Regions from separate parts of the Afipia carboxidovorans OM5 genome, predicted to be linked through region 1. Evidence: predicted binding sites of a transcription regulator. Region 1 holds the regulator's gene; each other region holds the start of a gene.
The links. The regulator LexA, encoded in region 1, represses DNA repair genes until DNA is damaged. The targets are predictions, from matches to a motif close to TGTTCNNNNTGTGTTCNG.
Positions count from the first base shown of each region.

Region 1 (7,759 bases):
ATGCCACCGAGCGCGTCGCAGTCGCGGAGGGGTTTGTGATCATGAGCACGGCGACGCTCGATCTCATTGTCCAGGGCAATGCCAAGAAGGGCGACGTGCTCGGCACCGCGCGCGTGGCCGGCATCATGGCAGCGAAGCGCACCTCCGACCTCATTCCGCTCTGTCATCCGCTCGCACTGTCCAAGGTCACGCTCGACATCGTGCCCGACGACAAGCTGCCCGGCTGCCGCGTCGAGGCAAGCGTCAAGGTGAAAGGCCCAACGGGTGTCGAGATGGAAGCACTCACCGCGGTCTCCGTCGCCTGCCTCACCATCTACGACATGATCAAAGCGGTCGAACGTGGCGTCCACATCGAAGGCATCCGCCTTCTGGAAAAGCGCGGCGGCAAATCCGGCCACTACAAACATGAAAAATAAGAACGGACGCCCTGCCATGTCGCTGATGTCGGTCGCCGATGCGCTGAACTCCATTCTCGACGGCGTCACACCCCTTCCTGAAGAAGACGTTTCCCTCGACGACGCGCTCCACCGCACGCTCTCACGCGACCTCGCCGCCCTCCGCACCCAGCCGCCCGCACCGATGTCGGCGATGGACGGCTACGCGGTCCGCACCACCGACGCCGCGAAGGGCGCGCGCCTCACCGTGATCGGCGAGAGCGCGGCCGGTCGGCCGTTCGAGGGGCCCGCGATCGGTCCGAACGAGGCGGTTCGCATCTTCACCGGCGGCGTCGTTCCCGCAGGGGCCGACACCATCGTCATTCAGGAGGACGTCGAGCGCGAACACAATTTTATCACATTAGCTGAAGCCGCTCCGAAGCCCCGCCACATCCGCGAAGCCGGCCTCGATTTTCGTGAAGGCGACGTGATGTTGCGGCGTGGCACCCTCCTCTCTGATCGCGACCTCTCGCTTGCAGCCTCGATGAACCATCCGACACTGCCGGTGCATCGCAAGCCGAAGATCGCCATTCTCGCGACCGGCGATGAACTGGTGATGCCGGGCTCGCAGACGGGACCGGGCCAGATTATTTATTCGAATGCCTATGCGATCCAGGCGTTGATGCGCAGCACCGGCGCGGAGACGATCTCGCTCGGCATCGCGCACGATACAATGGAAGACACCTGCGCCGCGATCCGCCGCGCGAAGGAGATGGGAGCCGACCTCCTCATCACCAGCGGCGGCGCTTCCGTCGGCGATCACGACATGGTCAAGCCCGCGCTCGAAGCCGAAGGCACCGACATCAAGTTCTGGAAGATCGCACTGCGCCCCGGCAAGCCGATGATGCACGGCCGCTGCGGATCGATGCGCGTGATCGGCCTGCCCGGCAATCCGTCATCGTCTTACGTGTGCTCGTTCGTGTTCGCGGTGCCGCTGATCCGCGCGATGCTCGGCCGCGCACAGGTCAACCACTGCATCGAGACCGCAATTCTCGGCCACGCTCTTCCTCCGAACGATCATCGGCAGGAATATCTGCGGGCGCGCGTTCTCAACGACAACGGCGTCGCGATTGCGACTACCGTCAATCTTCAGGACAGTTCGCTGCTCGGCAATCTCTCCGCGGCGGATGTTCTGCTGGTCCGCCCTCCGCTCGCACCGGCCGCGCAGGCAGGCGAGCGCTGTGACGTGATCCGTCTGCCGGCGTAACGCGCCGCGCGGCATCGCACGCGCCGTCAGGCGCGTCCGGCGATCTGCATATTCGAAAGATTGGCAACCGGCCTGCGACGCGCAGACGCTTCCATCTCCGCCTGCAGCATCTCGAGATCCGACGGCAACGGCACCCAACCGCACGGACACTCCTGCGCCTGATGCGCGCTCGACGTTTGACGATAGATTGCACCGAGGGCCGATGCCATCATCCGCATCACCACCATCGGCGGCAGCGCGGAGTTGTCGAGCATCCGGCAGAACGTCACCATCAGGTTGTGATCGACCTCGACCTGCGTGGGCTCCTCGTTGTGATAGTCCATCGGCAATCTCCTCCCGGCACGCAGTGTGTTGCGCGCAAGACCTAGGATGATGTGCCGCGCGGCTCAATCGCAGAAAGCCAGACTGGAATTAGAAGACGTTCAATCCGGCGCGGAATAGCTCGTGATCCAGTTCGCAACTGGCCGGCCCCGCCTCAGCACGATGGAACGATGCAAAGGCCCGTTCGGCATGAATTTGTAAAATTGGGCCGATTAGATTCATAAGAATTTAACTATTGCGGAACATGTATGGAACATATAGTGTATGTTCATGATTTGTTTCGAGTGAGTCTAGCACCCTGCAAGAACATCGGCAGGTGCCGCGACGACCGGGTTGAAGGCCCGGCAGATCAAGAATTGAGGGCTGGGCCGGATGCTGACACGCAAACAATACGAACTGCTGCGCTTCATCAACGAGCGCCTCAAGGAAAGCGGGATTCCCCCCTCCTTCGACGAGATGAAGGATGCGCTCGACCTGCGCTCGAAGTCCGGCATTCATCGCCTTATCACCGCGCTTGAGGAGCGTGGCTTCATCCGCCGGCTCGCCAATCGCGCCCGCGCCATCGAAGTCATCAAGTTGCCCGAGCCCGCACTTGGCAGCGGCGGCCGTCGCGGCTTCACCCCAAGCGTGATCGAAGGCAACCTCGGCAAGGCGCGCGGCCCGGCGAGCTTTGATGAAAGCGGCGAACAGCCCGTTGCCGTGCCGGTGATGGGTCGCATCGCAGCCGGCACGCCGATCGAGGCGTTGCAGACCCGCAGCCATACCATCAGCGTGCCGCCCGACATGCTCGGCGCCGGCGAGCACTACGCGCTCGAAGTGCGCGGCGATTCGATGGTCGAGGCCGGCATTCTCGACGGCGACATGGCGCTGATCCAGCGCAGCGAGAACGCCGACACCGGCGACATCGTCGTTGCGCTGATCGACGAGGAGGAAGCGACGCTGAAGCGCTTCCGCCGTCGCGGTGCTTCCATTGCGCTCGAGCCCGCCAACACCGCCTACGAAGTCCGTATCCTGCCGCCGAACCGCGTGCGGATTCAGGGCAAGCTCATCGGACTGTACCGCAAGTACTGAGCCAAGACTTGAGGCGACATCACAACGCCTGAGAATGCGGTCGGCGCGCGAATGCCCGACTGTGAATTGTCATTGTGAGAAGTGTAAGCGACGAAGCAATCCAACTCTCTCTGCACGCTCATAGTTGAGTTGCAGGGTAACTGTTGGATGCGGCGAGCGGGCGCGGATCAAATCCACGCGCAACGATGGTCGCGCACCTCAAGTAAAAAAAAATCGCAATCTATGGCGAGCTCTCGCGCACTGGCACGAGCGCGTTGCGGTCAGCGGCGGCACGAAATCAACGATGGCTTAGATCAGCGATAGCCGCCGAAAGGTGGCGGCGGCGCGGGCTGGCGCGGCTGCTGGGCCGGCTGCGGCCGTGCCTGACGCCGCTGCTGTGTTTGCTGCGGCGGCGGTGCGGGCTTCACCGGCTCGTTCTGCGCGGTAACGGGCTGCTCAGGTGATTTGCAGTCGATCAGCCACACGTCATAGATCGGATGCTCCACCGCGTGGAGGCCCGGGCTTGCCGCAAACATCCAGCCGGAGAAAATCCGCTTCACTTCATTCTGCAGCGTGATCTCGTCGACCTCGACAAAGGCGTCGGTGTTGGCGGCTTCCGTCGCGGGGCGCGTGTAGCACGCATCCGTCTTCACCCGCAGCGCACCGAACTGCACGGTCTCGCCGATATCCTGATCGAAGGTGATGATGCGGCCGGTGATCTTGTCGAGGCCGGAGAACACCGCCTTCTTGTTCGGGATCTTGATCGCGGGTGGCTCGGTGACGATTTCATCGCCGGGCTGCAGCGTCGCCGGAGACTGCTGCGGATTGCCGGCCGGCGGCTTCTGTCCCGGCAGCGCGTTGCCGGGCGGCGGATTGACCGCAACGTTGGGAGGCTGCTGCTGCGGTGCTGTCGCACTGCCAGGCGGCGGCGCCAGCGGTTGGGACTGCACCGCTCCGGGGCGTGGCGCACCCTGCCCCGGCGGCAGCGGACGCGCAGCCTGCGGCGCAGGCAATAGGCGACCCTGCGGAATTTCCGGGACTTCCTCTTCGTCGGGATCTTGCGTGGGATCGCCATGCGACAGGCCCGCAGGCGGACGCAGCGGCTGATCGGAAAAGATGTTGCCGATCTGCGCGCGTGCCGGCGGCAAGGCAAACAGCGAGGCCGCGATCAGTGTCGCAAACGAAATCGTGGCGGCGGTTCGAAGCATTGCACGCTCTGCTCGGGCGATTCGGGCTCGCGACATTCGGCGGACACCCGCGGCGCGAGGCCATCGGTTAACACGGGCATTGCGGCAGCGAAAGGGCGGGCGCGTCGCCCGCCTCGTTCAGCTTCCCGGTGTCCAGGCCTGATAGTCACCGGTTGCCTTGGGACGCTGGCCGCTCCCAAGCGTCGAGCCTGCAGGGCGATAAGCTGCCGGCGTACCGGTCAGGTTCGGGCGATGCGGCTTCTGCCAGTCCCGCGGCGTGTAGTGCTCTTCGGTCGGCGGCACATCCGCGGTGTGATGCAGCCAGCCGTGCCAGTCGGGCGAAACCTTGGTTGATTCGGTGTAGCCGTTATAGAGCACCCAGCGCCGCTCGATCCCGAGCGTCGGATCGATCTTCCCGCCACGCGTCCGGTAATAGCGGTTGCCCATCTCGTCGGTCCCGACCAGCTCGCCGAAGCGCCAGGTCCAGAACTGGGTGCCGAACGTGAATCCGTTCCACCAGGTAAAAATCCTCAAGAGAAACAGCTTCATCTGGGAATCCATGCCGAACAGGGAGCGTTGCGGAGCCCTTGATGCCACCCGCCCTCTCTGTTGTCCAGATACCTCCGGGCAAGGCCGTAGTGCGGAACACGAGCGCTTGAACAGGACACTTTGTCATGGAACCATGCCACACAAGCGCCAGAAAGTTCCCGACAACTTTGGGGAACTCTTTTGGAACGCGTCCCGATCCCGCGCGTTAGGTGCCTAGGCCGATCACAAGGGATAACTGGAGTAAAAAATGATGAATTTGACCAAGGGTCTCGCGGTAGCCGCTGTTCTGGCGCTGCCGCTCGGTATGGCTTCCACCGCGAATGCCGCTCCGCTCAGCGCGAATCCCGTTCTGTCGGGAACCGTAACGAGCACCTCGTCCGACCTCACGCAGCAGGTGCGTTGGCGTGGCCACCGTGGTGGCCATTGGCATGGTCACCGTGGCGGCGGCTGGGGCGGCGTCGGCGCGGGCCTTGCGGCCGGCGCGCTGATCGGCGGCGCGATCGCGGCGAGCCAGGCTCCCTACGGTTACTACGGCCCCGGCTATGCTCCCGGCCCGGCCTATGTTGAGGGCGATGCCGTGAGCTACTGCATGCAACGCTTCAAGTCATATGATCCGCGCTCGGGCACCTATCTCGGCTACGATGGCCTGCGCCATCCCTGCCCGTAAGCAGCTCTTTCCATTTTCGACAAGAGAGGCGGCGTAGCAATACGCCGCTTTTTCTTTGACAGGCACTCAGTAACTGAAGACGCCTATGCCCGTGCCGCGATCACAACGCCTGCGATGGTAAGCGCGAGCGCGCCGATCTGCGGCACACCCAGCGGCTCACCGAGTGAAATCGCCGAGGCCACGACTCCAGTCACCGGCACAATCAACGTCCCGATCGCAGCCGTCGAGGCAGGCAACCGCTCCAGCGCTGCGAACCAGCAAGCGTAGCCGATCGCGCCCTGAAAAATGGTGCTGAACCCGAACAGCAGCCAGCCAAGCATCGACATGCCGCCAAAATGCGGATGCTCGAACAGAAGACCGATCAAGGCCACCGGAAAACAGCCAAGCCCGATCTGCCAGACTGCACCCGGCAGCGGCGGAAGCATAATCGGCCGTCGTTTGGCGAGGACCGCGCCGAGAGCAAACAGTAGCGCTGCGATCAGCGCGTAAGCGATACCCGGCATCTTCTCCCAGGAGACGCTGATGCTGTCGCCGCCCATCAGCAGCACCACGCCGCCAATCGCCATTGCAATAGCGACGATCCGCAACACGGAAAGCCGGTCGCCAAGCATCGGCCATGCCAGGCCCGCCGCCCACACCGGAATCGTCGCACCGAGAATCGCGGTCTCCGAGGCCGGCAGATGCACCAGCGACAGCCCCATCAACCCCATCCAGAAGCCGACCATCAACGCCGCATAAAGAACGAGCTTGCCCCATTCGCCACGCGGTGCACGCAGCGACTGCCCTTTCGCGAAAACCAGTCCCGCAAGCATCATCGCACTGAACACGCCCGGCAGTCCGCGTATTGTCAGCGGCGGCAGTTCATTCAACAGCCATTTCGAGACCGGCCAGTTGACGCCCCAGATCACCGTCGCGATGAGCAAAAGACCGTAGCCCACCACACGGCGATCGTGCGGCGGTTGAGACGGGCGATCGTGCGTCGAAGCCTTTTCCGGCTCGCGCAGAGAGCGTTGATCCATCAGACCTCAGACGTTGCATGCATCAGCGGAAGTGGCGGGGTTAAGCACGCAAGCGCTTCATCGTCTACCCGAAATGCAGAGGATTAGACAGACGAGCAGCCGCCTTTCCGCAGAATGGGAGAGCTGCAAAAATGCGCAGAAAAGTGCACGTCAAAATCTATCGTAGACTGCCTTCAAGGTGCTCTGAAACCTCAAGCGAGATTCGGAATGTCACGAAAATTCCAGTCTACGATACGAATCGAAAAACCACGGCCGATGGGCCGTGGTTTTCATTCGATCAGATCGTAGCTTTCCGCTGTGACGCAGACAGACCCGCGCCGCCTTCAGCAAAGAATGCCGTCAGCTCGCCAGGCACTTCTTGACGAAGGAATTCTTGGCCGCACCGGACAGCGCCTTGCCGTCCGCGCTCTTGGCGTTATCCTCACAACACTTCTTCATGAAGCTTGTCTTGGCGGCGCCGGCGAGCGGCTTGCCGTCCGCGCTCACGGCCTTGCAGGCGGTCACTGCGAAGGCAGGCGACGCAACGAACAGGCTCAGGAGAACAGCAAGGGAAAGGCGTTTCATGTCGAGACTCTCCGTGGGTTAGGGACCAACAGCCTACTTCAAACAATGGCGCTGGCAATCTCCCGCACCGTTGAATTCCCCACTACCGAGGGCGGCGACCGACATGAAATTGCCATTAAAACGGGGGTAACGCGCTCCCTTGCCGGTACGATATTGAAGCATCGTTCGCCAGCCGCCTATACTCAGCTCACCGAACGCAGCCTGCCTGTCCGTTCGCCCGGAGGCCCGGCTGCCGTGACCCGCAACACCGCAAAACGTATCGCACCGTGCGGCTCACAAAACGCACGGCTGGCGTGTTTTGCTGCGGCCGCAGGATTGCTTGCACTCGTGGCGGGCGCCACCCCTGCCCTCGCGGCCGAGCCTGACGACGATGAGGACAGCGCGTCGGCATTTCCAAACATCTATCTCGACATGCGGACGAACTATTTCACCGTCCCTCCCGGCACGCTCGCCCTTGGCTTCAACAACACGCTGTCGTTGCCGGCACTGTCCTCTCTGTCGTCCGTCTCCGGACGGGGCGTGACGCTCGATCTGCCGCTTACGATCGATCTCAACGACCGTATCTCGGTGTTTGGCGGAGTCACCGGGAGCACGTCGAAGAACGACCTCTCGCCGTGGTCGTCTTTCGACATGACTAGCTGGAATGTTGGCGTACAGGCCGACGTCATCACACAGGACGACGGCTGGCTGCCGACCGTGACGGTGCTGTCGACCCTGACGAAATCCGCAGGCGACGGGCCTTTATCCTCCACCAACCTCAC
Region 1 covers NC_015684.1:1,867,844-1,875,602, reverse strand. Annotated here, with positions in the region: gene moaC (cyclic pyranopterin monophosphate synthase MoaC) at 1-416, shown strand, start outside; gene OCA5_RS08730 (molybdopterin molybdotransferase MoeA) at 433-1,641, shown strand; gene OCA5_RS08725 (hypothetical protein) at 1,668-1,964, opposite strand; gene lexA (transcriptional repressor LexA) at 2,335-3,033, shown strand; gene OCA5_RS08715 (DUF2155 domain-containing protein) at 3,327-4,220, opposite strand; gene OCA5_RS08710 (NADH:ubiquinone oxidoreductase subunit NDUFA12) at 4,338-4,748, opposite strand; gene OCA5_RS08705 (BA14K family protein) at 4,996-5,415, shown strand; gene OCA5_RS08700 (DMT family transporter) at 5,499-6,434, opposite strand; gene OCA5_RS08695 (hypothetical protein) at 6,774-6,998, opposite strand; gene OCA5_RS08690 (hypothetical protein) at 7,233-7,759, shown strand, end outside.

Region 2 (7,759 bases), 1.7 Mb from region 1:
CAAAAGCCGTTTCGCGCCCGCCGCGTGATCTTTTTCACGCACCACAAGACGATCGCATGGCGAGAGGCTACACTCACTTAATGTCACCCCGTTCCTCTCCCCGCACCATCGACGCCCCGCCTCTCCGTGAAATACTGGTGGCTGGACACCGCATCATGGTTCCCAAGGCAGCGCCTGGCCTGCATCTCGCCGCAACGCCGATTGGCAATCTCGGTGACATCACGCTGCGCGCGCTGGAAACGCTTGCGGGCAGTGATGTGATCTGCTGCGAGGACACCCGCGTCACCCACAAGCTGCTCGAGCGCTACGGCATTACGGTGCCGCTGTCGCCCTATCACGAGCACAACGCCGTTGCCGCGCGGCCGAAGATTCTTGCTCGCCTTGCGCAGGGCGATGCGGTGACGCTGGTCTCCGATGCCGGTACGCCCCTGGTCTCCGACCCTGGCTTCAAGCTGGTGCGCGAGGCCACTGCCGCGGGCTTTGCCGTTCACGCGCTGCCGGGGCCTTCGTCCGTGCTCGCAGCCCTCACGGTTGCGGCCTTGCCGACCGACCGCTTCTACTTCGAGGGCTTTCTGCCGGCGAAAGATGGCGCGCGGCGCAACCGCATCGCGGAACTGGCACGGATCGACGTCACGCTGGTGCTGTTCGAATCCGGTGCGCGCCTGGCGGCCTCGCTGCGCGATCTCGCGGAGATTCTGGGCCGTCGTGACATCGCGATCTGCCGCGAGATGACCAAACTGCACGAAGACATCCGCCGCATGCCGCTGGCCGAGGCCGCAGCACGCGCCGACGAGCTTGAAACACGCGGTGAATTCGTGCTGGTGATCGGCCCGCCGTCGGCCGACGCCTCGCGGATGAGCGAGACCGAGCTCGACGATCTGCTGCGCGCACAGCTTGCGCACGGCAGCGTCAAGGATGCCGTTGCCGCCGCAGTCGAACTGTCAGGCTATCCGCGCCGCGAGGTTTATGCGCGCGCTCTTGCGCTCGCGCAGGAAGGTAAAAACGAAGGCAAAGACGAATGACAGCGCCCGGCGAGCAACCGGCCGCCGATCCCGCGCATCTCGCGGCGTTTCATCTCGGGCTCTCGGCCGAGCGTCGCGCATGTCTTTACCTCGCCGCCAAAGGCTACCGTCTGCTGGCACGGCGCTACCGCACCCCGCATGGCGAGATCGACATCGTGGCGCGACGGCGCGCGACGCTGGTGTTCGCCGAAGTGAAGGCGCGCAATTCGCTCGATGAGGCGGCCGCGAGCGTCACCGCGCGCCAGCAGCAACGCATCGCAACGGCGGCTTCCGTCTGGCTTGCCGCGCATCCCGACCATGCGAATCTGGATTGCCGCTTCGACGTGATACTGATTGCGCCGAAGCGATTTCCGCGCCATCTGGAAGCGGCCTTCGACACCACTTCGTTCTGATCCTCGTTTCATTTCACAGCCGGACCCGCCATGACCTTGAAAGTTGCCGTTCAGATGGACCCGATCGCGCGCATCAACGTGCGCGGCGATTCGACCTTCGCGATGCTTCTGGAGGCGCAGCAGCGCGGGCACGAACTGTTCTACTACACGCCCGAACGGCTCTCGCTGTTGGGCCGCGAGGTGATCGCGCCGGTGCAACCGTTGAGTGTCCGCGACGAGATCGGCAATCACTTCACGCTGGGCGACGCGACACGCGCCAACCTCGAATCCTTCGACGTGGTGCTGTTGCGGCAGGACCCGCCGTTCGACCTGGCCTATGTCACGACCACGCATCTTCTGGAGCGCATCCACCCCAAGACGCTTGTGGTGAACGATCCGACCAGCGTGCGCGACGCGCCGGAAAAAATCTTCGTGATGGAATTCTCCGACCTGATGGCGCCGACGCTGATCTCGCGCGACAAGGAGGAGATCGAGCTGTTCCGCAAGGCGCATGGCGACGTGGTGTTCAAGCCGCTTTACGGCCATGGCGGTGCCGCGGTGTTCCGGATCGCCGCGCAGGACATGAATTTTGGATCGCTGTACGATCTGTTCTCGACTACCTTCCGCGAGCCGTGGGTGGTGCAGGCCTTCCTGCCGGGCGTGCGCGCGGGTGACAAGCGCATCATCCTGGTCGACGGCGTATTTGCAGGCGCGGTCAACCGCGTACCGGCGGCCGACGATCTGCGCTCCAACATGGTGCGGGGCGGCGCCGCGAAGGCAACGGACCTCACGCCGCGCGAGCGCGAGATCTGCGAGCGGGTCGGGCCGCGCCTGAAGGAGATGGGCCTGCTGTTTGTCGGGCTCGATGTGATCGACGGCCATCTCACCGAGATCAATGTCACCTCGCCGACCGGCATCCGCGCCATTGCAAATCTCAGCGGGCGCAACGTCGCCGCCGACATCTGGGATGCGATCGAGCGAAAGCGCCGTTAAGAAATTTTTAAGCGCACCAAATACGAATGATCGCCTTAATCAATTACTGACAAAGATTTGGCAGATTAATCCCGCTTTCTCTTAGTTTGATTTTATTAAGTCGTATCCGCATCAATTGCAGATCGCCCTTTCATGTCCCTCGAAGTCTTCAGCGGCACATCGATTCCGCGCGAGCTCACGACGGCCGCGATGGAATACCTCTGGGCGAAGTGGAAAACCCTCTACGCCACCGGCGACCTGACGCTGCAGCGGCTGACCGAGGAATCGAACTACCCGCTGCGCGACCGTCTCGTCTTCCTGATGACCGCGGGCGACGACTTCGTCTACACCTATGTCGGCGCGGAGATTCAAAGAGCCATCGGTCGCGACCGTGCGGGCTCGCTGCTCTCGACCAGCGGCAATCCGATGCGCGGGGAATATGCGCGGGTCTATCGCAAGGTCGCCGACGACCTCATTCCGGCCTGCCTGCGCTATACGCTGCCGACCACGCAGAACGGCAAGATCTGGCAGCGGCTGATTCTGCCGGTGCCGATTGCCGACACCGCCGTCTGCCTCGTGGTCTATTCCGAGCTGATCGACCACCACAAGGAAGTCTACGACCAGCTTTTCCGGACCGCGCCCGACGCCATGGTTGTGGCCTGCCCGATCGCCAACGATGTCGGCCACACCAAGGACGGCTGGGTCATCATGATGAACGACCGGGCCCGCGACATGCTGGGGTTTACCCGCAGCATCGGCAATCTGCGGCTCTCGGAAATCCCGCAGTTTGCGGGGGTCGACGTCTGGGGCCGGCTTTATGGGCCGAACGTCTCCAGCGGATTGATTCCGGTGCCATCGGCCAATTTCGATATCGAGCTGATGCGCTTTCCCCATGTCTTCGGACTGAAATTGCGGCCCCGCCTGCCGCAGCGCATTTCCGACAATGTCGCTCTGGTGCCCAGCCTCGCCTGATGCGTTTCTGCAACGCTATCCTATTTTGTTCTTTTAATGTTCTTGCATTGACCCGTTAAAGGGGTAAAGTTCCACCAGCCCGTTGGCGCGAGGTGGACTCACAGATGGTTCAGCACGTCTCCACCATGGCCTTTGAGGGCATCGAGGCGCGCGCCGTCGATGTCCAGGTTCAGGTCGCGCCGGGCCTGCCTGCCTTCACCATTGTCGGTCTGCCGGACAAGGCCGTGTCGGAAGCGCGCGAACGGGTCCGGGCGGCGTTGATTGCCTCGGGACTCGCGCTGCCGGCGCGACGCATCACCGTCAATCTCGCGCCCGCCGATCTGCCGAAGGAAGGCAGCCATTACGATCTGCCGATCGCGCTCGGCCTGATGGCAGCCATCGGCGCAATCCCGCCCGATGCGCTCGCGGGCTTCACGGTGCTCGGCGAACTCGGCCTCGATGGTTCGATTGCTCCGGTCGCAGGTGTGCTGCCGGCCGCGATCGGCGCCAATGCACACGATCACGGTCTGATCTGCCCCGCCGCCTGCGGTGCGGAGGCAGCCTGGGCAAGCCCGGAGCTTGCCATCATTGCCGCCGCTTCGCTGATCCAGATCGCCAATCACTTCAAGGGCACGCAGGTGCTGTCGCGGCCGACGCCGAAGATCGCGGAAGCAGGCGCCGAGACGCTCGACCTGCGCGACATCAAGGGCCAGGAAAGCGCCAAGCGCGCGCTCGAGATCGCAGCCGCCGGAGGTCATCATCTCCTGATGGTGGGTGCTCCCGGCTCGGGCAAATCGATGCTCGCCGCACGGCTGCCCTCGATCCTGCCGCCGCTCTCGCCTGCGGAGTTGCTCGAGATTTCGATGATTGCCTCCGTGGCCGGCGAGCTCAACGGCGGCGCACTAACCTCGAAGCGGCCGTTCCGCGCCCCGCATCATTCCGCGAGCATGGCGGCGCTGACCGGCGGCGGCCTGCGGGCACGGCCGGGGGAGATTTCGCTCGCCCATCACGGCGTGCTGTTTCTCGACGAACTGCCGGAATTCGATGCGCGCGTGCTCGATTCGCTGCGCCAGCCGCTTGAGAACGGCGAGGTCTCGGTTGCCCGCGCCAACCACCGCATCACCTATCCGGCGCGCGTCATGCTGGTCGCTGCGATGAACCCATGCCGCTGCGGGCAGGCCTATGAACCGGGCTTTTCCTGCAAGCGCGGACGGCCCGACCGTTGCAGCGCCGACTATCAGGCGCGGCTTTCCGGGCCGCTGCTCGATCGCATCGATCTGCGCATCGAAGTGCCTGCGGTCAGTGCCTCCGATCTTTTGCTGCCACCGCCGGCGGAAGGCTCGCGCGAGGTTGCCGCGCGTGTCGCAGCGGCGCGCGACATTCAGCTTGCCCGTTATGCGGCACTCGGCCTGCCGCATATCCGCACCAATGCCGAAGCGCCGGCCGCGGTGCTCGACGAGGTTGCGGCGTTCGATACCGCGGGCGGCACGCTGCTGCGCGAGGCGGCCGACAGCATGCGGCTGTCCGCACGCGGCTATCACCGCGTGCTGCGGGTGGCACGCACGCTCGCCGACCTCGACGGCGCGGACACGATCGGCCGCATCCACCTCGCGGAGGCGTTGTCCTACCGCGTGCTCGCCGAAGACGTGCAACGCGCGGCCTGATAACCGCACAGTAACGATCGCTCTTTACACTTTCCAAACCATGGCACGCCGTGGCCATTTGTTGTGTAAGCGTTGAGTCTCGCCATGTTGCATTTCCGGATGCTCGCCTCATCCATTCCCCTTCTCGCCGTCGGCATTCTGGCGGGCGGGCAGTTCACCACCGCCTCGCAACCCTGCATCGCGGTGGGGCATACCTCGGTGCAGATTGCCACCGCGCCGTGGCAGCCGCAGCAACATGTCTCCTTCACCGATGACGCGAGCCGCGCAACGGTGCGCGTGCAGCTTGTCGACAGCCCCGAGATGGCCGACTTTACCGTCGTGGACGACGTGGATGCCTCGCCCGACGCTGCGCCGACCCGGCAGGGCTGCCCGGTAACTGCGGCGATGCATTACGTTGCGATCGCCGAGCACCAGAAGGCCTCCGAGCCGATCATCTACCTCTCCGAACAGCCCGGCGATTATCGCCTCTATGTGAATTCGACCAAGGTGTCGGTTCGCGATGCCGCTGCGCTTCTGATCGGCGCCGCGCCCCAGCCGGGCCAGCTGGTGCTCTCGCAGCTTTAAGACTCTGTTAGCCATCTTTGCATCGCGCCCCGCGAAGGCCTCAAGCCTCAAGCCATTCGCAACGCTGCGGCGGCACTCTCGCGGACAAGCGGTCGAGGCGACAGGCAGCGGGGGCGGTTCATGGACGGGATCAAGCAGTTGCGACTGACGCTGCGCAGGCTTACCCGCCGCAATCGCCGGATCGTCAGCACGATCCGCTATCTCCTGATCTTCACCGCAACCTTCGGCGCGGCCTACGGCTTCATCCGCGGCAGTGTGTCGGAGACCGCGGGCTATGACCCGCAGGCCTTTGCGCTCGGCATCAGTTTTCTGTTCGCGCTCGCCTGCCTCGCACTCGCCACCCTCAGCATGCGGATGCGCTGGCTGAAGAAAAATATGCGCAAGCTCGCGCTGCATAACGAAGCGCTGATCGACCGCAATTGGGAATTGAAGGAAGCCGAGGAGCGCGCGCGAAGCCTGTTCGAATCGCAAAGCGACCTGATCGCGCTGCGCGATGCACGCGGACGCCTCACCTTTGTCAACGACACGTTCTGCCATTACGCCGGCAAACCGCGCAGCGACCTGCTCGGCAGCACCCGCACTCTGCCGGTGATCGAGCAGGGTGACGACGCGACCGAACCCGGCGGCACCCGCGTGCACGACCAGAAGATTCAAACCGCGTTCGGCCCGCGCTGGATCGCATGGCGCGAGACGCTGGTGCGCCCCAACGCCAACCAGGGCGCCGAGCTGCAATGCGTCGGCCGCGATGTGACCGACCGCGCCGAGAGCGAGCATGCCCTCGGGCTCGCGCGCGACCACGCCGTCTCCGCCAATCGCGCCAAATCGAAATTCCTCGCCGTCGCGTCGCACGAAATCCGCACCCCGCTGAACGGCATCCTCGGCATGAGCAACCTCCTGCTCGACACCCAGCTCAATCCCGAGCAGGCTGCTTACGCAAAAGCGGTGAAGGATTCCGGCGAGGCGCTGGTGTCGCTGGTCGAAGAGTTGCTCGACTTCTCCAAGATCGAGGCCGGCAAGATCGACCTCGAGCACCGACCTTTCCATCTCGGCGCAATGATCGAGGAGATCACCGAACTGCTCGCGCCGCGCGCGCAGGCCCGTCAGATCGAGATCGCATCCTATGTCGACGAGCGGTTGCCGCGCGAGGTGATCGGTGATGCCGCGCGGCTGCGGCAGGTGCTGCTCAACCTCGCAAGCAACGCGGTGAAATTTACCGCCGAGGGCGGCGTTGCGCTGATCGCCGAACCCGGCATCTGGCCGAACGAAATCAGCTTCCTCATTCGCGATACCGGCATCGGCATCGCGCCCGATGCGCAGCAGCGCATCTTCCGCGAGTTCGAACAGGCGGGCGAAGAAATCGCGCGCGAATATGGCGGCACCGGGCTTGGCCTTGCCATCAGCGAACGCATAGTGCGGCGGATGGGTGGGCGCATCGCGCTGGAAAGCGCTATCGGCCGCGGTACCACATTCGAGGTCTCGATTCCTCTGGAAGCGGCCGACACTTCCGCCCCGGCAGCACCCATGCCGGATCTTGCTGGCAAAGCTGTGATGGTGGTGACACCGCACGCAATTGCCTCGTCGCTGCTGGCGCGGCGGCTCGCACGCTGGGGCGCGCAAGTGTGCGAAACCACTGACCTCGCCATTGCCGAGGCGCTGCTGCCGGAGCGCGCCTGGCATGCCGTGCTGATCGATCACGCGCTGGGCGCGGATGCCGTGCAGGCGTTCGGGCGCCGCGCGGCCGCGGTTGCCGCTCATTGCATCGCGATGTTCACGCCGGCGGAGCGCCACGATGTGCAGCCGGCCGAGATGACAGCGTTCACCGGTTATCTCGTCAAACCGGTGCGCGCAGCCTCGCTTGCAGCACGCCTCACCACTGACGCCTCCACTACCGCGCCGGACTTGCCGGATGAAGCTCCGCTTCCGCGCCCACAGACACCGAAACAGCTTTCGATCCTTGTTGCCGAAGACAATGAGATCAATGCACTGCTGATCCGCTCGCTGCTCACCAAGCTCGGCCATGAAGCCGTTCTCTGCACCGACGGCCGCGCGGCGCTGGAATCCTGGATCGCGGCGGAAACGGCCGGCACGCGTTATGACGCGGTGCTGATGGATGTGCAGATGCCGCACCTGAGCGGCATCGAGACCGTGCGTGCCATTCGCGCGCGTGAGGCGGAGCGTGGCCTTCCGCGCACAAAGATCCTTGCGCTGACTGCCA
Region 2 covers NC_015684.1:135,537-143,295, forward strand. Annotated here, with positions in the region: gene rsmI (16S rRNA (cytidine(1402)-2'-O)-methyltransferase) at 81-1,022, shown strand; gene OCA5_RS00620 (YraN family protein) at 1,019-1,414, shown strand; gene gshB (glutathione synthase) at 1,445-2,386, shown strand; gene OCA5_RS00630 (PAS domain-containing protein) at 2,519-3,337, shown strand; gene OCA5_RS00635 (YifB family Mg chelatase-like AAA ATPase) at 3,442-4,980, shown strand; gene OCA5_RS00640 (hypothetical protein) at 5,065-5,544, shown strand; gene OCA5_RS00645 (PAS domain-containing hybrid sensor histidine kinase/response regulator) at 5,665-7,759, shown strand, end outside.
Region 2: a site for LexA is predicted at 3,364-3,381, ahead of OCA5_RS00635 (YifB family Mg chelatase-like AAA ATPase). Genes of this name have one in related genera too.

Region 3 (7,759 bases), on a different replicon from region 1:
GGGCAAAGCCGCCTACAAAGTTGGAAAAACCCCATCCGCCGCCGAGGTCCCAGGCAAGACCGACCAAGCCCGCCGGGTTGTAGATATCGCGCGCCCAGCTTGTCGTGCCGACGCCAATGCCACTGTTCGGACTGGTGCCAACAGCCAGTTGGGGAACAGTACCGATCACTTCCAGGCGCCCACCCAGGATCGTCCACGGCGTGGACCACGCAATCATCGGCAAGTTAATTGCCGCATCGATCGTAGGCGCCCCTGGCGCTCTAGCAGATCGTTCGAAATAGGTGGCCGTATCGAGAAAATAGACGCCTTGTGGCAGGGCAGTACCTAGCGCGAGCCCCGCAGTCGAGCCAGCCGGCAAAATCGGATCCGCAAAGGCGGTGCCGGTCACCGCAATCAGCGTAGCTGCAACAAACGTGACCCTTGCAACGGATTTAGCGAACGGCGTCCACGACGTTATTTTCTGCATCTTGATACCCCCATGGTTCAGTTGCCAACAATCGCCGCACATCAATATCGTCCGCGAAAATGCGGTCGATGCTTTGCAGCAGTTGAAGAGAGCTTCGAGGGGACAGTTTGAGCCAAATGCCTAGCTTGGCGACACGGTGCTTGCCGCGCCTGCATATTTTCGCAACCCATTTGCGTTGTCCCCCCCGGGCGTCACATTTCTTATGATGCGACGTTCGTGGGGCACGATAGAAGTTGCCGCAAAGCAGCATCAAAGGCTTTTGCCCAAACGACTTCCAAATTCCACCAACGGCGGTAACATACGCATGAACTGCGGGAAGGAGACGGTTTCCGTATCATCCCATGTAAGATGGCATTTCGCCTTGCCAGCGCGTTTCTTGCCGAGCGAGAGCAGCCGGCACAGCCGCGCATAGGCGGCGCGATCGGTTGGATAAACCAGGGTCGAAAAGCCGTCCGTGAGATCTAGGCGACAGCCGACGATCAAGCGTACGCCCGTTGCATTGGCGGCTTCATGCGCCCGCACCACGCCGGCGAGCGAATTGCGGTCAGCGACAGCGAGCGCCTCGATTCCGAGCAGGGCGGCCTGCGCGAACAGTTCCTCGCACGAGCTCGCGCCGCGCAGGAACGAGAACTGCGATGTCACCTGCAATTCGGCGTAGCGCTGGCCGCTCATCCGAAGATTCCGTGCAGGAACCAGCGCTGGGACCCGGTTTCGGCATTCTCGCCGTCACCGGTGCGATAGAGCCAGAAGCGCTCGCCGGCGTCGTTCTCGACCTGGAAATAATCCCGCACCGTCGAGAGCTCGGCATCGCGTTTCCACCATTCGCCGAACACCCTCTCGGGGCCGTCTGCGCGCTTCACGCGATGACGGATACCGCGCCAGGTGAAGGTGACAGGTGGGTGGTCCGGTAACAGCGCCACGGTTTCGATCGGCTCGGGCGTCGGCAGGAGGCGGGATGGTCGCGGCCATGATCCCGGCCAGGATTCGCCGTCATCAAGCGAAGCCGGTGCGACGCGGCGGACAGCGCGCTCCGGCACATCGCTTTGGACGGATGCAAAGCGATAGAGGCGTTCGCCACCAATGCGGTTGGACAGCGTGTCGATCAGATCGGTGATGTCGACGTCAGGAGGAGCACCAAGATCGGACACCGCCTGCTTGGCGTTCAGCGGCTCCGCGCTCGTCGCGGCGAGCCGCATCAGTTCAATGCCGAAGCCAGGATCAATGGTCTCGATCTTGTCGGTGAGAAGCCTCGTCAGCCGCCTCACTTCGCGTACAGGGGCAGCCATGCCGACGCGGACAGCAGCGAGATGTGCATCGACGCGATGATAAATGAGATCGAGGCGGCGCGCGCCCTCCCCGCGGGCTTCGAGCAATGCGCAAAGTTCGCTCACGAGCTTCGCAAGGTATCGAGCAATCGTTTCCGCCGCGGCCACCGGCTCTCCGAACGCACGACGGACCTCGGCAATCTCCGGCGCGCGGATCGGATTGATCGGCTCGCTCAAGCGTTGCATGGCTTGATCGAGGCGACGTCCGGGCTCCGGTCCGAAGCGCAACGCCAGCGGCGCGCGCGGCGTCGCCTCGAGATCGGCGATGCGATCGAGGCCGAGCCGGCGCAGGCTGTCGATGATGTCGATCGGCAAGCGCAGCGCGGCGATCGGCAGGGGCATGATCGCCTCAGCACTCGCGCCGGCGGGGAGGACAACAGTCGGCCGCGCACCAAAACGCGCCAGCGCATGCGCCGCGCCCCAAGTGTCGGCCATTGCCGCTCGCGTGGTGATACCCGCTGCGCCGAGGCGCTGCACCATGTCCTCGAGCATGGCGGCTTCGCCTCCATGAAGGTGCGTCGCACCGCTCGCGTCGATGACAAGCCCATCGGGCGGATCGGCGGCGACAATCGGCGCGTAGCGTTTGAGCGCCCACAACGCCAGACGATCGAGCGCGGCGAGATCCGCATCGGGATCGGCATCGCGAACAATGAGATCACCCACCAGAGCCTGTGCCTTACTGGCGGCCATACCGACGCGCAGCCCAGCGCGCTGCGCGGCCGCGTCCGCAGCATGCACCACACGACGTCGGCCGTCGCGACCAACAAGAATGAGCGACGTCTCACGCGAAGGCGCGGCGCCGCCCAGCATCCTTCGCACCCTGTCCGTCGGCCAGGTCGGAAGGAAGAGCGAGACGACCCTGGTCATCACACGCCTCCACAACGAAATCCGCGCTTTCGCCGGCGCGGCTGCGGATCAGTTCAAGCAGCCAGCGTGCCCGGCCGACGCCGGGCACCGGCAGCGGCGCCGATGGCAGCGCGGAGACGCGCCATCGCGTGGTTGCGGCTGTCGGCATGCCGAAGTCTGCGGCCTCGGTCTGCCGCCGCCAGCGGCGGACCGCGAGCCCGATCGTGCCGGAGGATTCGGCCGCAAGCTGAAGCCGGCGCGAGGCGGTCATCGACAGCCTCGCCACCTCGCCGACAGCAACGCCCAATCCGGGATGCTTTAGCCCTTCCTCAAAACACGCGAGCAGCGACTTCTCATCGCCACACTCGACGTAGATCACACGCGCGGCCGCAAGCCCGGCCTGGACGAGCGCTGGCGCGAACAGGTCCGGGCGCGTCACATACCACAGGACCTTGCCGGACGCTCGAGCGGCGATCCCGGCCGCGAACAACGCGGCCGCCGCGCCATCGACCGCTCCATTGCCGCCTCCCGCGACCTCATGCAGCGCTCCCCGCGCCAAGCCTCCCCCCGGCAGAACCTGGTCGATCGTAGCAACGCCAAAGGGGAGGGTTCCGCGCGGATGCGCAGCCCTCCCCTCCAGCTTGGCGATGCGCGCCCGAAGTTCGGACACGACGGTTTGGGGGGCGCACGTACTCATGCCCGTTGTAACGCTCTCCAGCTTAGGAATGTTCTATGTTTGTTCTCGTCCTTTCGGAGAGTCAATCCGGCTCGTCCAAATGTCGCGGGGGAACGGATCAGCCTTTTGCGCTTACTGACCAAGATTTAGATATATTTTCTGGTCAGTGAGGGGCTGACGCTATGGCACGCCAGAGTTCCCGCTTGAGGAACCGCGGACGAAAGCTGATCGGCCGGCTCAGTTCAGTCGTATCGGAACGCGCGGGTTGCATGATCAACCAGGGGCTTAACGAGATACGACAAAACCGTACGATCCGAGGTGCGGATATAGCAATCGACGGGCATTCCCGGCACCAGCGTCCGGCGCCCAAGCCGCCTAGCCTCGTCGGCACTCAATGTAATGATGGTCTTGTAAAAGCTTGTGCTGGTCTGGCTGTCAGCGATGGCATCGGCCGAAACCTTCGTCACTGCACCTATCAGTTCTGGCGTGGAATTTCGGTTGAAGGCGACGAACCGCAACACTGCCTCGTGCCCAAGTGCGATGCGATCGATGTCCTGCGCACGGATTCGTGCCTCAATGTCTAACTCGCGCTTGATCGGGACGACCTGCAATAAAACCTCGCCCGGCCGGACAACACCCCCCACAGTGTGCATAGCAAGTTGATGCACAATTCCTGCGATTGGCGCGCGTATATCTACTCTTTCGAGCTGGTCACGGGCGGCAACCTCGCGCTCGATCAATTCCCCTTCTCGAACATTGAGATCGCGAAGTTCGGTCGCCACCTCACTCCGGAGATTCTGGTCGATCTGAATGAGCTCTAGTTCCGTTTCGGCGATTTTTCCTTTCGCCGCTGCAATAGATGCAATCAGTTGACCTCGCTCCCCTCGGAGACGAGCGCTTGATCGTTCAAGATTATGCAGCCGCGAAATAGGTGTTAGCCCGTTCTCATAGAGATACCGAACCCCCTCAAGCTCCTTTTCGATCAACGCAATTTCATCGGTCTTGGCGCCTTGCTGCGCTTTATAACCGCTTATCTGCTCCTGGAGTTGCTGGATACGTTCGCGAAGCTGGTCTTTCTGGCCTTCACGACTGAGGCGTCGATCCCGAAAAAGACGAATTTCATTCGCGGTCACGGTCTTTGCTTCGTCAGGCGTAACGCGAGCCGCCAGATCGCTGGATATCGGGACGTCCTCAAGATTCTCTTGCTCTGCCAGGAGACGCGCCTTCCGCGCCAGAATCTGGTTGATACCCTTCGAAACAACCATGAGGTTTGCGCGGAGGGTCGTTTCGTCGAGCCTGATGACGACCTCGCCCGCTTCAACCATTTGCCCTTCGCGAACACGTAGATCCGCGACGACGCCGCCGGTCGGATGCTGGACCACTTTCACGTTGCCTTCGACAACGACTGTTCCTGTTGCAATGACGGCACCGGCCAATTCTGTCGTGGTTGCCCAACCGCCAGCACCAACCACAAGGAATGCGATAATAGTAGTGCCGAACAGCACATGGCGTTGCATGGATCGTCGTAGCAGTCGCTGTGTGCTTTCCGTCATGCGGTTGCAGCTCCGGGCTCTATCACTCGCCATGGCGGAGCACTGCGAGATTTATTCGATGACTTCAACACCTCGTCTTTCGGGCCAAACGCCCGCATCAAACCTCTGTCCATCACGAGCACAAAGTCAATTTCGGCCAAGATATTTGCGCGATGAGCGACAACGATGACAATCCCTGCTCGCTTTCGCACCTCTGCGATCGCGCGCGCCAGAGCACGCTCACCTTCTGTATCGAGATTGGAGTTGGGCTCATCAAGAACAACGAGAAATGGGTTGCCGAAGAGTGCACGCGCCAGAGCGATGCGCTGACGTTGGCCAGCAGAAAGATTGTTCCCGCTCTCTCCCACCCGCGTGTTATAGCCGTCAGGGAGTTGAACGATGAGCTCATGGACGCCCGCCGCCTTAGCGGCGCAGACAACCGCCGCATCGTCAACGCCACATTGTAATCTAGATATGTTTTCCGCGATTGTGCCGGGGAAGAGCTCAACGGTCTGAGGCATATAGCCGATGTGCTGCTTTCGCAGCGATGATGGCCACTGATCAAGCGAGGCGCCGTCCAAACACACCCGCCCGCGCAACGCAGGCCATACACCAACCAGGCAACGAACCAGAGTCGACTTTCCCGATCCGCTCGGCCCGACGATTCCCAATACGTTCCCGGCCGTGAGATTGAAGTTGATATTTTGAACTGTAAGTCTCTTCGGATCGGCCGGCGGTGCAACGTATACTCCGCTGACTGAAATTGCCGCGGATGGCTCGGGAAGCTGGATGCGCTCCAAATCCTCACTCCGAACGTAGTTGAGGATAGCGCTCAATCGTTGCCATGCTTGGTGCGCGGTCAGGACATTCCGCCAGTTGCCGATGAGCTGTTCAGCGGGCACAAGCGCTCGCGATACGATAATCGATGCAGCGACGATCGACCCCGCCGTCATCTCGTTGCCCAACACAAGATAGGCTCCAATTCCGAGTGACGCTGACTGGAGCCCATACCGTAATGCGCGCGACGCGCCTGCGAGTGTACCCGCGATGTCAGCCGCCTTTCTCTGCAAGTGGGAATAGCCTCGGTGCGCGTCCTGCCATTTTGCGGCAGCAGCGCCGGTCATGCCCATTGCAGCAAGAGCCTCGGGGTCGCGAAATGCGGCTTCGGCGATGAGATTACGATTTGCGGCGAGCGTGTTCGCCGCGTGCAACACGCGGCGTGTACCGCGGTCAGCAATAGCCGTCAGGGTCAAAAGCACGATCATACCCCCGAGGGCCAGAACGCCGATCGCCGGATGCAGGACGAAGCAGACCACGACATAGATTGGCATCCACGGAAAATCGAACAGCGCGACCATTCCCGGGCCAGACAAAAACGTCCTGATCTGGTCGAGATCCTGCGAAGGACGGAGCGAATCACCTTCTACCTTTATTCGAAGTTGGATTCCCGCTATCGCGCTGAACACCTGCAGCGAGAACATCTCGTCAAAGGCAAGCGCGATACGCGCCATAAGCCGCGCTCGAAGCGTATCAAGCACCCCTGACACGAAGTAGAGGACGCACACCATTCCGAAGAGTGCGACAAGTGTCGGAACACTGCGGCTCGGAATGATCCGATCGTAGATCTCCAGCATGAAGAGCGGACCGGCGAGTCCCAGAACGTTAGCAACCCCGGCGAACACACCCGCCCATGCAACAAATCGATAGAGAGTCCGGCGCGCCGCTGCGTTCGTGTTGTCGACCATACGGCACCACACTGAAGGGTGGCATTCATCGCGCCACATTCTTGCACTTGCAAGCCTACTGTCCGATTTAGATGCTCAGACCGGCAAGCTAGTAAAATCGATATATTGCGGATTCCGGCAAGCACGATTGGGGTGCATAAACGCCCGGAGGTGCAGCGTTCTTTGATCCCTGACCTCCGTTGCAGATCGAGGGAGCATATGGAGACTACCTATGCGCCGACAGATGCTCTCGGCTCTAACCGCCTTTTTTGTCTCGACAGGCGCCTGCCATTCGTTCGAGCTGTTATTGCCTATCGACTGCGTGATCGGCCAGTCCTGCGTGATTCAGAATTACGTTGATATTGACGAGTCTTCCTCCGCGCGGGACTACGCCTGTGGCCACCTCACCTATGACGGCCACAATGGCACCGACTTTCGGATTCCGACGCTCGCCGACTCAAAGAGAGGAGTAAACGTTCTGGCGGCTGCCGATGGCATCGTGGAACGTACTCGTGATGGAATGGACGATATCGGTTTATCCCAACCCTCTCCGTCGTTGGCTGGACGTGAGTGCGGCAATGGTGTCGTCATTTCACATTCCGACGGCTGGGAAACCCAATACTGCCATCTCGGCGAGGGAAGCATCCGCGTGAAAGCCGGCCAACCGGTATCTGCCGGACAGTCAATTGGGTTGGTCGGCCTGTCTGGACGCACAGAGTTCCCGCATCTGCATTTCACGGTTCGCCACAACGGCCGCGTCGTCGATCCCTTTTCAACCAAAGGTACAACGGGCTCTTGTCGGGGAGATGCATCGCTTTGGGCTCCCTCAATCGCTAGGTTTCTGGATTACAGAGCACAAATGGTTCTCAATTCGGGATTTTCGCCGAGACCCATTACCTCCGAAATGATCGAGACCGGCGGCGCGCTCGACTCGACGCTCGATTCCACATCACCGGCGTTGATCGGTTACGTCCGAACGATCGGTCTCCGCGCCGGCGACGTCCAGCAGATGACCCTGATTGCACCCGATGGAAAGATTGTTGCGGATCACAAGGAAGCTCCCTTGGATCATAGCAAGGCACAGTCGGTATTGTTCGTTGGCATACGTCGGCCCCAGGATGGTTGGACAGCTGGCACTTATAAAGCGCGATACCGTGTGCTGCGCGGACAAGACACGGTTCTGGACCATT
Region 3 covers NC_015689.1:18,708-26,466, reverse strand. Annotated here, with positions in the region: gene OCA5_RS17200 (transporter family protein) at 1-466, opposite strand, end outside; partial or broken gene OCA5_RS17195 (PHP domain-containing protein) at 800-1,138, opposite strand; gene OCA5_RS17190 (DUF6504 family protein) at 1,135-2,658, opposite strand; gene OCA5_RS17185 (ImuA family protein) at 2,573-3,334, opposite strand; gene OCA5_RS17180 (HlyD family type I secretion periplasmic adaptor subunit) at 3,556-4,866, opposite strand; gene OCA5_RS17175 (type I secretion system permease/ATPase) at 4,863-6,590, opposite strand; gene OCA5_RS17170 (M23 family metallopeptidase) at 6,802-7,759, shown strand, end outside.
Region 3: a site for LexA is predicted at 3,364-3,381, ahead of OCA5_RS17185 (ImuA family protein). Genes of this name have one in related genera too.

Region 4 (7,759 bases), 1.1 Mb from region 1:
CGACTCGCCCCGCTGCAACATCTTGTAAACAGGATCATCATCTTTTGATCTGACGTCCGCCAGCTCATAACGCCGACCTTTATGATCCGCGATCAGATCAAAACATTTACGGATGCAGGTCAGCATGCCTAGCGCCAGCACATCGACCTTCATCATCTTCAGAATATCGATGTCGTCCTTGTCCCATTCAATGAAGGTCCGGTCCTCCATTGCCGCATGTCCGATCGGCACATAAGTATCGAGCCGATCCTGCGTCAGCACAAAGCCTCCGACATGCTGCGACAGATGACGCGGAAATCCGATCAGCTCAGTCGCAAGCTCGACGGCCCGCACAATCATCGGATTGGTGGGATCGAACCCGGCCTGCTTGACTTGCATCTCGCTGAGACTGTCGCCCCAACTTCCCCACACCGTGTCTGCCAGCGCGGCAGTGACATCCTCCGTCAGCCCGAGCGCCTTGCCGACATCACGAATCGCGCTGCGCGGCCGGTAATCAATGACGGTCGCGACAATAGCCGCACGATGGCGACCATAACGCTGAAAGACGCACTGAATCACCTCTTCGCGACGGGAGTGCTCGAAATCGACATCGATATCGGGAGGCTCCAGTCGCTCCTCGGAGATAAAGCGTTCGAACAACACATCGGTCTCGGCGGGATTCACCGACGTAATGCCGAGCATGAAACACACTGCGGAATTCGCTGCGGAGCCTCGACCCTGGCACAGAATGTGCTGCGAGCGGGCATAGCGCACGACGTCATGCACCGTGAGAAAGTAATGCGCGTAACCGAGCTTCTCGATCAGTCGCAATTCCTTCTCGATCGTGCCGCGCAATCCTTCATCAATCCCTTCAGGAAAATATTTCCGGATGCCGGTCTCGGTCAGATCGCGCAGATGCTCTTGCGCCGTCTTGCCCGGCGGCACTGGCTCGTCGGGATACTGGTATTTCAGTTGATCGAGAGAGAAGGTGATGCGGTCAGAAAAGCGGATCGTCTCTTCCAAAGCGTCAGGAAAATCCTTGTAAAGACGCGCCATCTCCTTGTGCGGTTGCAAATGCCGCTCGGCATGCGCCTCAAGCCGCCTTCCTGCCTCGTGGATGGTGACCTTCTCGCGAATACAGCTCAGAACATCTTGCAACGCCCGGCGGCGGTGGAAGTGATACAGCACATCATTCGTGGCGATTAGCGACACATGAGTCTTGGCCGCAAGATGCTCAAGGCGCAGCATCCTGCGGCGGTCATCGCCGTGAAAGAACAACGTCGCCGCCAGCCACACACCTTCTGCCGGAAGCTCTTTTAGAGCACCCAGCACACGTAAAATTTTTTCCGAATCAAACCTGTAGGACGAAACAACGACAAGCAACTGGCCCTCGCTGAACTCGGCAAGGTCATCGAAACGCAGGTGGCACTCGCCCTTCTCCCCGCGCAGTTTCCCTTTGCTCAGAAGCTGGCAGAGACGACCGTAAGCTTCGCGATCGCGCGGGTACGCCAGAATGTCGGGCGTGCCGTCATCGAACACCAGCCGCGTTCCGATCAGCAGCTTTGGATTGTAACGAACCTTCCTGTTGCGGTTCCCCAATTCGCCGTACGCGCGCACTACGCCTGCCAACGTGTTCCTGTCAGCGATCCCGATCGCGTAAAGACCATAGCGGCTGGCTTTGTGAACATACTCCTGTGGATGCGAGGCGCCGCGCAGGAACGAGAAATTCGTGGTGATACCAATCTCCGCATAGGTCATGCGAATACTCCCTGCATGAACCAGCGAAATTCGAACACTTCTCTTCGATAAAGCCCTTCGCGATAGAGCCAGAATCGACACCCCTCGCTGTCCTCGACGCGAAAATAATCGCGCGCCCGCGCCTCCCTGTTCTTAGCCGGATTCATTCCAGTCGCTAGATTCCACCATTCCGGTGCAATCCGCTCTGGTCCCTCGACCCGTGCAATACGATGCCGCGCTCGCCGCCAATTGAAATGCGCCGGCGGCCCATGCGGAAAATCCGCAATGACAAAAATCGGCTCCGGCCTCTCGAACATTCGCAGCGGACGCAACGGCGGCTCGCCCTCATATCGCTGAGGCCACTGCGCCGACAAAGCCTGCGGCAAATGCTGCTGTACCGGCACGATACGCATCGCGCGTTCAGGGATGTGCGTGTCCTGCGGCAGATACACCACAACTTGCTGGCGGCCGAGGCGCGCAGTCATGCGGTCGATCAGTGCAGCCACATCGTCATTGTCTTGCGTATGCACATCGAGATCGCGCTGCTCCTGCACCACGGTATCGACGCGGCTGGCGGAGAGACGGATCAGATCGAAGCCGAAACCTGGATCGAGCGGATCCATCAACGCATCCAGCCGCTCACGAAACAAGCGGTCGATCATGTTGGCGCGCGTCGCCGCGTGCCCCGCATCCACCACGACAGTCCGCACCGCGCCATCGGCACGAAAGAAGCTCGCCTCCAGCCGCCGGGCACCCTTGCCTTGCCGTTCCATCGCAGCGACCAGCTTTTGCGCCAAACCGGACAGCGTTGCGGCAATCGTTTCCTCGGTCGCGACCGGATCGGGAAAATGCTGTTCTGCGATGAAATCCGGCGGCGGCCGGCGTGGGTTGATTGGCGCATCGCATTGCCCGAGCACCTCGCGCAATAAATCCGTGAATGCCTGGCCAAACCGCGCGGCAATCTCACGCGGTGCACGCGATGCGACATCGCCAATGGTCTTCAAGCCTGCGCGACGCAGTCCGCGCGTAATCGTATCTTCGACGCCGAGCGCGAACACCGGCAGCGGCGCGACTGTTGCAGCTTCCTCTCCATCCGGCGCGATCCGGCCAGGCACCGCTCGCGTCAGAGCACGTGCACAGGCCGGCGTTCCAGCAATCGCCGCGTTGACGATAAAACCCTGCCGCGACAGCAAGCGGCAGACAAGCGACAGCATCGCCGCCTCGCCACCGAACAAATGTGCGCAGCCGCTGATATCGAGAAACAATCCATAAGGCAGATCGAGCGCCACCAGCGGCGTGAAGCGATCGCACCAGTCTGCAATATGAACGAGCGCCTGCGTATCCGCAGCTGCGTCAGCATCGAATACATCGATATCCGGACAAATCGCCCGCGCATTGGCGAGCGGCATTCCGATCTCGAGTCCGACCGCCACCGCAGCATCATTCACCGCGATAATCTGCAAGGCGTTGTTGCGTTTATCCGCGACAACCCAGGGTTTGCGGAAGAATGCATCATCCGGCGCACTTGAACGCGACCAACCTCCCTGCAGGTGCTGGCGCTTGATGCGATCGGTCGGCAAGCGCGGAAACCAGAGGCTGAGAATCCGCCGCCGGTTCATGGAAGATACGCTCATCACAATTCCACTCCATGATCCATCGTCCGGTTTGGCCGTGGCGGTTGCGCACGAGCTCTGCATCAAGAACCGGCGCGCCCCAGGCCTCCCATGTCGGCCCGGGCAATGAGCGCGCCGCGCGCACTACCCAGCGGGTTTCCGCGGTACTGAGGGCAGGCTCGGCTGCCGTGCAAAACATCACGCACGACACGCCGGAGGATTGCGCTGCCAGCGTCAGCCGTCGGCTGGCAACAAGATCGAATGCTTTCGCCCTGCCCCATAATTCAAGCACCACTGCCCCCAGCGCATCGCAAGCCAATGCATCGGCGCCAGCCCGCAGCGCGGTTTCCGCATTCGGCACCCGCACCAGCACGAGGCGACGCGGATCGAGACCGAGTTCGACAAACCCGCTCATCGACAGCGCCCCCGCCTCGGCTTCCGCAAACTCCTGCTGCACCCAGAGTATCGAACGCTGTTGCGCCAGCCGCTGGGCGATGCCTGCAACGAAGCCCGTCGCGGATGCAGACTGCCGGGTCTCAAGCGCAAACACCTCGTGCAGCACGCCCCGCAACAGTCCGCCCTGGAGCGTCGCATCCGCTCCCGCATGGCCAAGCGCCACGCGCTCCGCACACTGCGGCATGGTCTGCGCCTCAAGACGGCGGATCGTGTCCCGCAAGGACGCAAGCGTACTCATCCGCGCGCTGCTCATGCGCCCGTTCCTGAAATCAGAGGCACCCTTCGCTTTTCCAACGATGGGCCACCATTTATGTTCATGTTATGTTCTAGTATAGGCCTATCAGGCCCGGAGGAGTCAACCAGAGTCTGAGACGGCAATTTTCTTCAACAGAACCAAAGAGATTGAAGCGACGAAGGAGGAAACTTGCCGGGCCGTTCCCGGTTGACCTGCCAAACGGAGAAGGCGAGATCATGCACCCCGCAGCCCACGCCCCCGATCTTTTCATCAAGGAAAACCTCGCGGATCTGCGCGAAGAGGCTGCTCATTGCCGCGCCTGCCATCTCTACAAGAACGCGACGCAAACCGTGTTCGGCGAAGGCGCGGCCCATGCCGCCGTCATGTTCGTCGGAGAACAGCCCGGCGACAAAGAGGATCTTGCCGGCAGACCATTCGTCGGCCCCGCAGGTCAGGTGCTGGATCGCGGGCTGAAAGAAGCCGGTATCGCGCGCAACAAAACCTACATCACCAATGCGGTGAAGCATTTCAAATTCGTGCCGCGCGGAAAAATCCGCCTGCACCAAAAGCCGACCACGCCCGAGATCAAGGCATGCCGGCCATGGTATGAACGGGAGCTCGCGACGGTGAAACCTGCTCTGGTGGTTGCGATGGGTGCCACGGCAGCTCAATGCGTATTCGGTAAGATCACGCCAATTGGAAAGAACCGCGGCCGCCTCTTCGACTTGGCGGAAGATGCCAAGGCGCTGGTGACAGTGCATCCATCCTATCTGTTACGTCTGCCGGACCCGGACTCGAAAGAGCGCGAGTACAAACAGTTCGTCAGCGACCTCAAACTCGCAGCGTCTTACTTGCGAGAGATTTAAAGGCAGCCACTCATCCTGCACGTCGGCCAAGCAACCCTTCGGCGACCACAGACGCGAGGTCTTCCTTCAACAATCGTTTCAACGTCTCCAGCCGGTCAGCCTCGCCCGGCGGCTTATCCCAGCGCAGCCGGCTGATGCGCGGAAAGCGCATCGCGACGCCGGATTTATGGCGCGGTGAGCGTGCCAACCCTTCAAACGCCACCTCCAGCACAAGTCCCTTGTTCGGCTCATGCACCACATGACGCACGGGGCCGAATTTCTCGACCGTGTTGCGGCGGACAAAGCGGTCGATCTGCACAAGCTCCTCGTCGGTAAAGCCAAAATATGCCTTGCCCACCGGCACAAGCTCATCGCCACCTTCACCGACAGTCCAGACCCCAAACGTGTAATCCGAATAATAGGAGGAGCGTTTGCCGTGGCCACGCTGGGCATACATCAGCACGGCGTCGATCACATGCGGATCATGTTTCCACTTCCACCACTGCCCTCTCTGCCGGCCGGGAAGATAGAGCGCATCACGGCGCTTCAGCATCACACCTTCCACGGCATCCGCATCGTCGCCTGCGCCTGCATCTGATGGATTGGCACGCGCGGCGGTGAGGTCATCCCATGTCGCGAATACCACCTGCGGCGACAGATCGATCCGCGGATCATCCAGCCGCGCAATGAACCTCTCGAGCCGTGCGCGACGATCGATAAACGGAAGGTCGCGCAGGTCATCCTCACCTTCGGCAAGTAGATCGTAAGCACGCAGATGGATCGGATAATCTTTCATCAGCTTCGGCGTCACGCTTTTGCGGTTGAGCCGCTGCTGCAGCACGTTGAAGCTCTGTACCCGCCCCTCACGCAGCACCAGAAGCTCGCCATCGATTGCGCCGGGCAGGCGTAGCGACGGTACGAGATCGGGAAAGCTCGCCGTGATGTCCTCACCGCTACGCGAATAGAGCCGCGCGAGGACATGCTCCTCGCTCTTGCGGCCACTGACAGCCTGCACGCGGATGCCGTCCCACTTCCATTCCGCGATGAAATCTGCCGGATCGAGTCCCGCAAAATCGCTATCCTCGATGGCATGCGCCAGCATCACCGGGCGAAATGGTGCAGGATCGCGATTGATCGGCTTTTCAGCGCGACCTTCCAGCCAGGCGAACAGATCGAGATAAGGCGGCGCGAGGCCTGGCCATATCAATTCGATCTCATGCGGGTCCTTGTCACCAAGCGCTGCGGCCGCGGTCTTGGCAAGCCGCGCGGAGACGCCGATGCGCAAGCCACCGGTAACGAGCTTCAAGAGCGCCCAGCGTCCGGTCTCGTCGAGTTCGTCAAGCCAGCTTGCAAGCTGCGCGGGAATCTCGGTCTTGCCAAGCGTATGCAACGTGGTGACGATTTCGGTGAGGGTCGGAGAATGCTTCGCATCGCCGTTCGTGGAGGCATGAACGGAAGGCCACATCAGCGCCACGGTTTCCGAGAGGTCGCCGACATAATCGTAAGATAGTGCGAACAGCGCGGGATCGGTGCGCGCCGTGATCAGGTCGCGGATCAGGCCCGGCTTGGCGTGGCGAAACGACAGTGCACCGGTCAGTGCCGCCAGCGCCCAGCCGCGATCGGGGTCCGGCACCTCACGAAAATACGCTGTGATCAACCGCAGCTTGTTGTTGCGTCCGGGCTCATAAGCGAGGCGATCGAGCAGGTGCGCAAAGCGGTTCATGCGCCACTCTCTCCCTCCGCCGCGAGTGGGAGCGCTTCGTCCTCCTCGCCATAGCCGACCAGATCGAGCGGCCGCGCTTTCAATCCCTTGGTCTCGCACCAGTGCACCAACGCGTCTTCCTGCCCGTGCGTAACCCAGACCTCACCAGCACCCGTTGAGGCGATGGTGGCGGTAAGGCCGTCCCAATCGGCATGATCGGAAATCACCAGCGGCAGTTCGATGCCCTTCTGCCGCGCGCGGGCGCGGGTGCGCATCCAGCCCGAGGCAAAAGCCGCGACCGGATCTGGGAAACGCCGCGTCCAGATGTCGGTGATGGCGCTCGGCGGCGCCAGCGTGATGGTGCCGGCGAGTTCGGCCTTCTTGGCGTCGCGGGCGAGTCGCAGTTCGCCAAGATCGATGCCGCGGCTCTGATAATAGCGCGTGAGGCTCTCCATCGCGCCATGGAGATAGACCGGCGCGCCGTAGCCCGCCTTGCGCAGGAGCGCGATCACGCGCTGCGCCTTGCCGAGCGAATAGGCGCCGACCAGATGTGCGCGCTCGGGAAACAGCGCGACGGAATCGAGCAGCTTGCGGATTTCACCATCCGCGTCACCATGCCGGAAGATCGGCAGGCCGAAGGTCGCCTCGGTGATGAAAATATCGCACGGTACGATCTCGAACGGCGCGCAGGTCGGGTCCGGCACATCCTTGTAATCGCCGGAGGCAACGATGCGCCTCCGCCCGTCGGTCACCGCGATCTGCGCCGAGCCGAGCACATGGCCTGCGGGATGAAAACTGACGGTCACATCCTTGAGGCGAATGTTATCGCCGTAGGAAATCACCTGAGTCGCGCCGGCGAAATTCTCGCCATAGCGCAGCCGCATGATGTCGAGGGTTTCCTGCGTCGCCAGCACCGCGCCATGGCCCGGGCGAGCGTGATCGGAATGACCGTGGGTGATGAGCGCCCGCTCTACCGGCCGCACCGGGTCGATATGGAACCCGCCGCTCTCGCAGCAGAGCCCGGCCGCGACCGGCTTCAGAATGGGTTGCAGACGCATTTGCCCTATATAGGTTGCCCCCCTCGCCGGAGGAGTCCGCCTGCCCGGACAACCTCAGTTTCGTCCATTATAAGATATAATGCGACACCACTCGCTCTGGCCGGACTCGACCTCTCTCAAACCGACGCTTAGCT
Region 4 covers NC_015684.1:2,972,387-2,980,145, forward strand. Annotated here, with positions in the region: gene OCA5_RS14060 (error-prone DNA polymerase) at 1-1,737, opposite strand, end outside; gene OCA5_RS14065 (DNA polymerase Y family protein) at 1,734-3,335, opposite strand; gene OCA5_RS14070 (ImuA family protein) at 3,229-4,038, opposite strand; partial or broken gene OCA5_RS14075 (UdgX family uracil-DNA binding protein) at 4,296-4,886, shown strand; gene OCA5_RS14080 (cisplatin damage response ATP-dependent DNA ligase) at 4,897-6,588, opposite strand; gene OCA5_RS14085 (ligase-associated DNA damage response exonuclease) at 6,585-7,625, opposite strand.
Region 4: a site for LexA is predicted at 4,097-4,114, ahead of OCA5_RS14070 (ImuA family protein). Genes of this name have one in related genera too.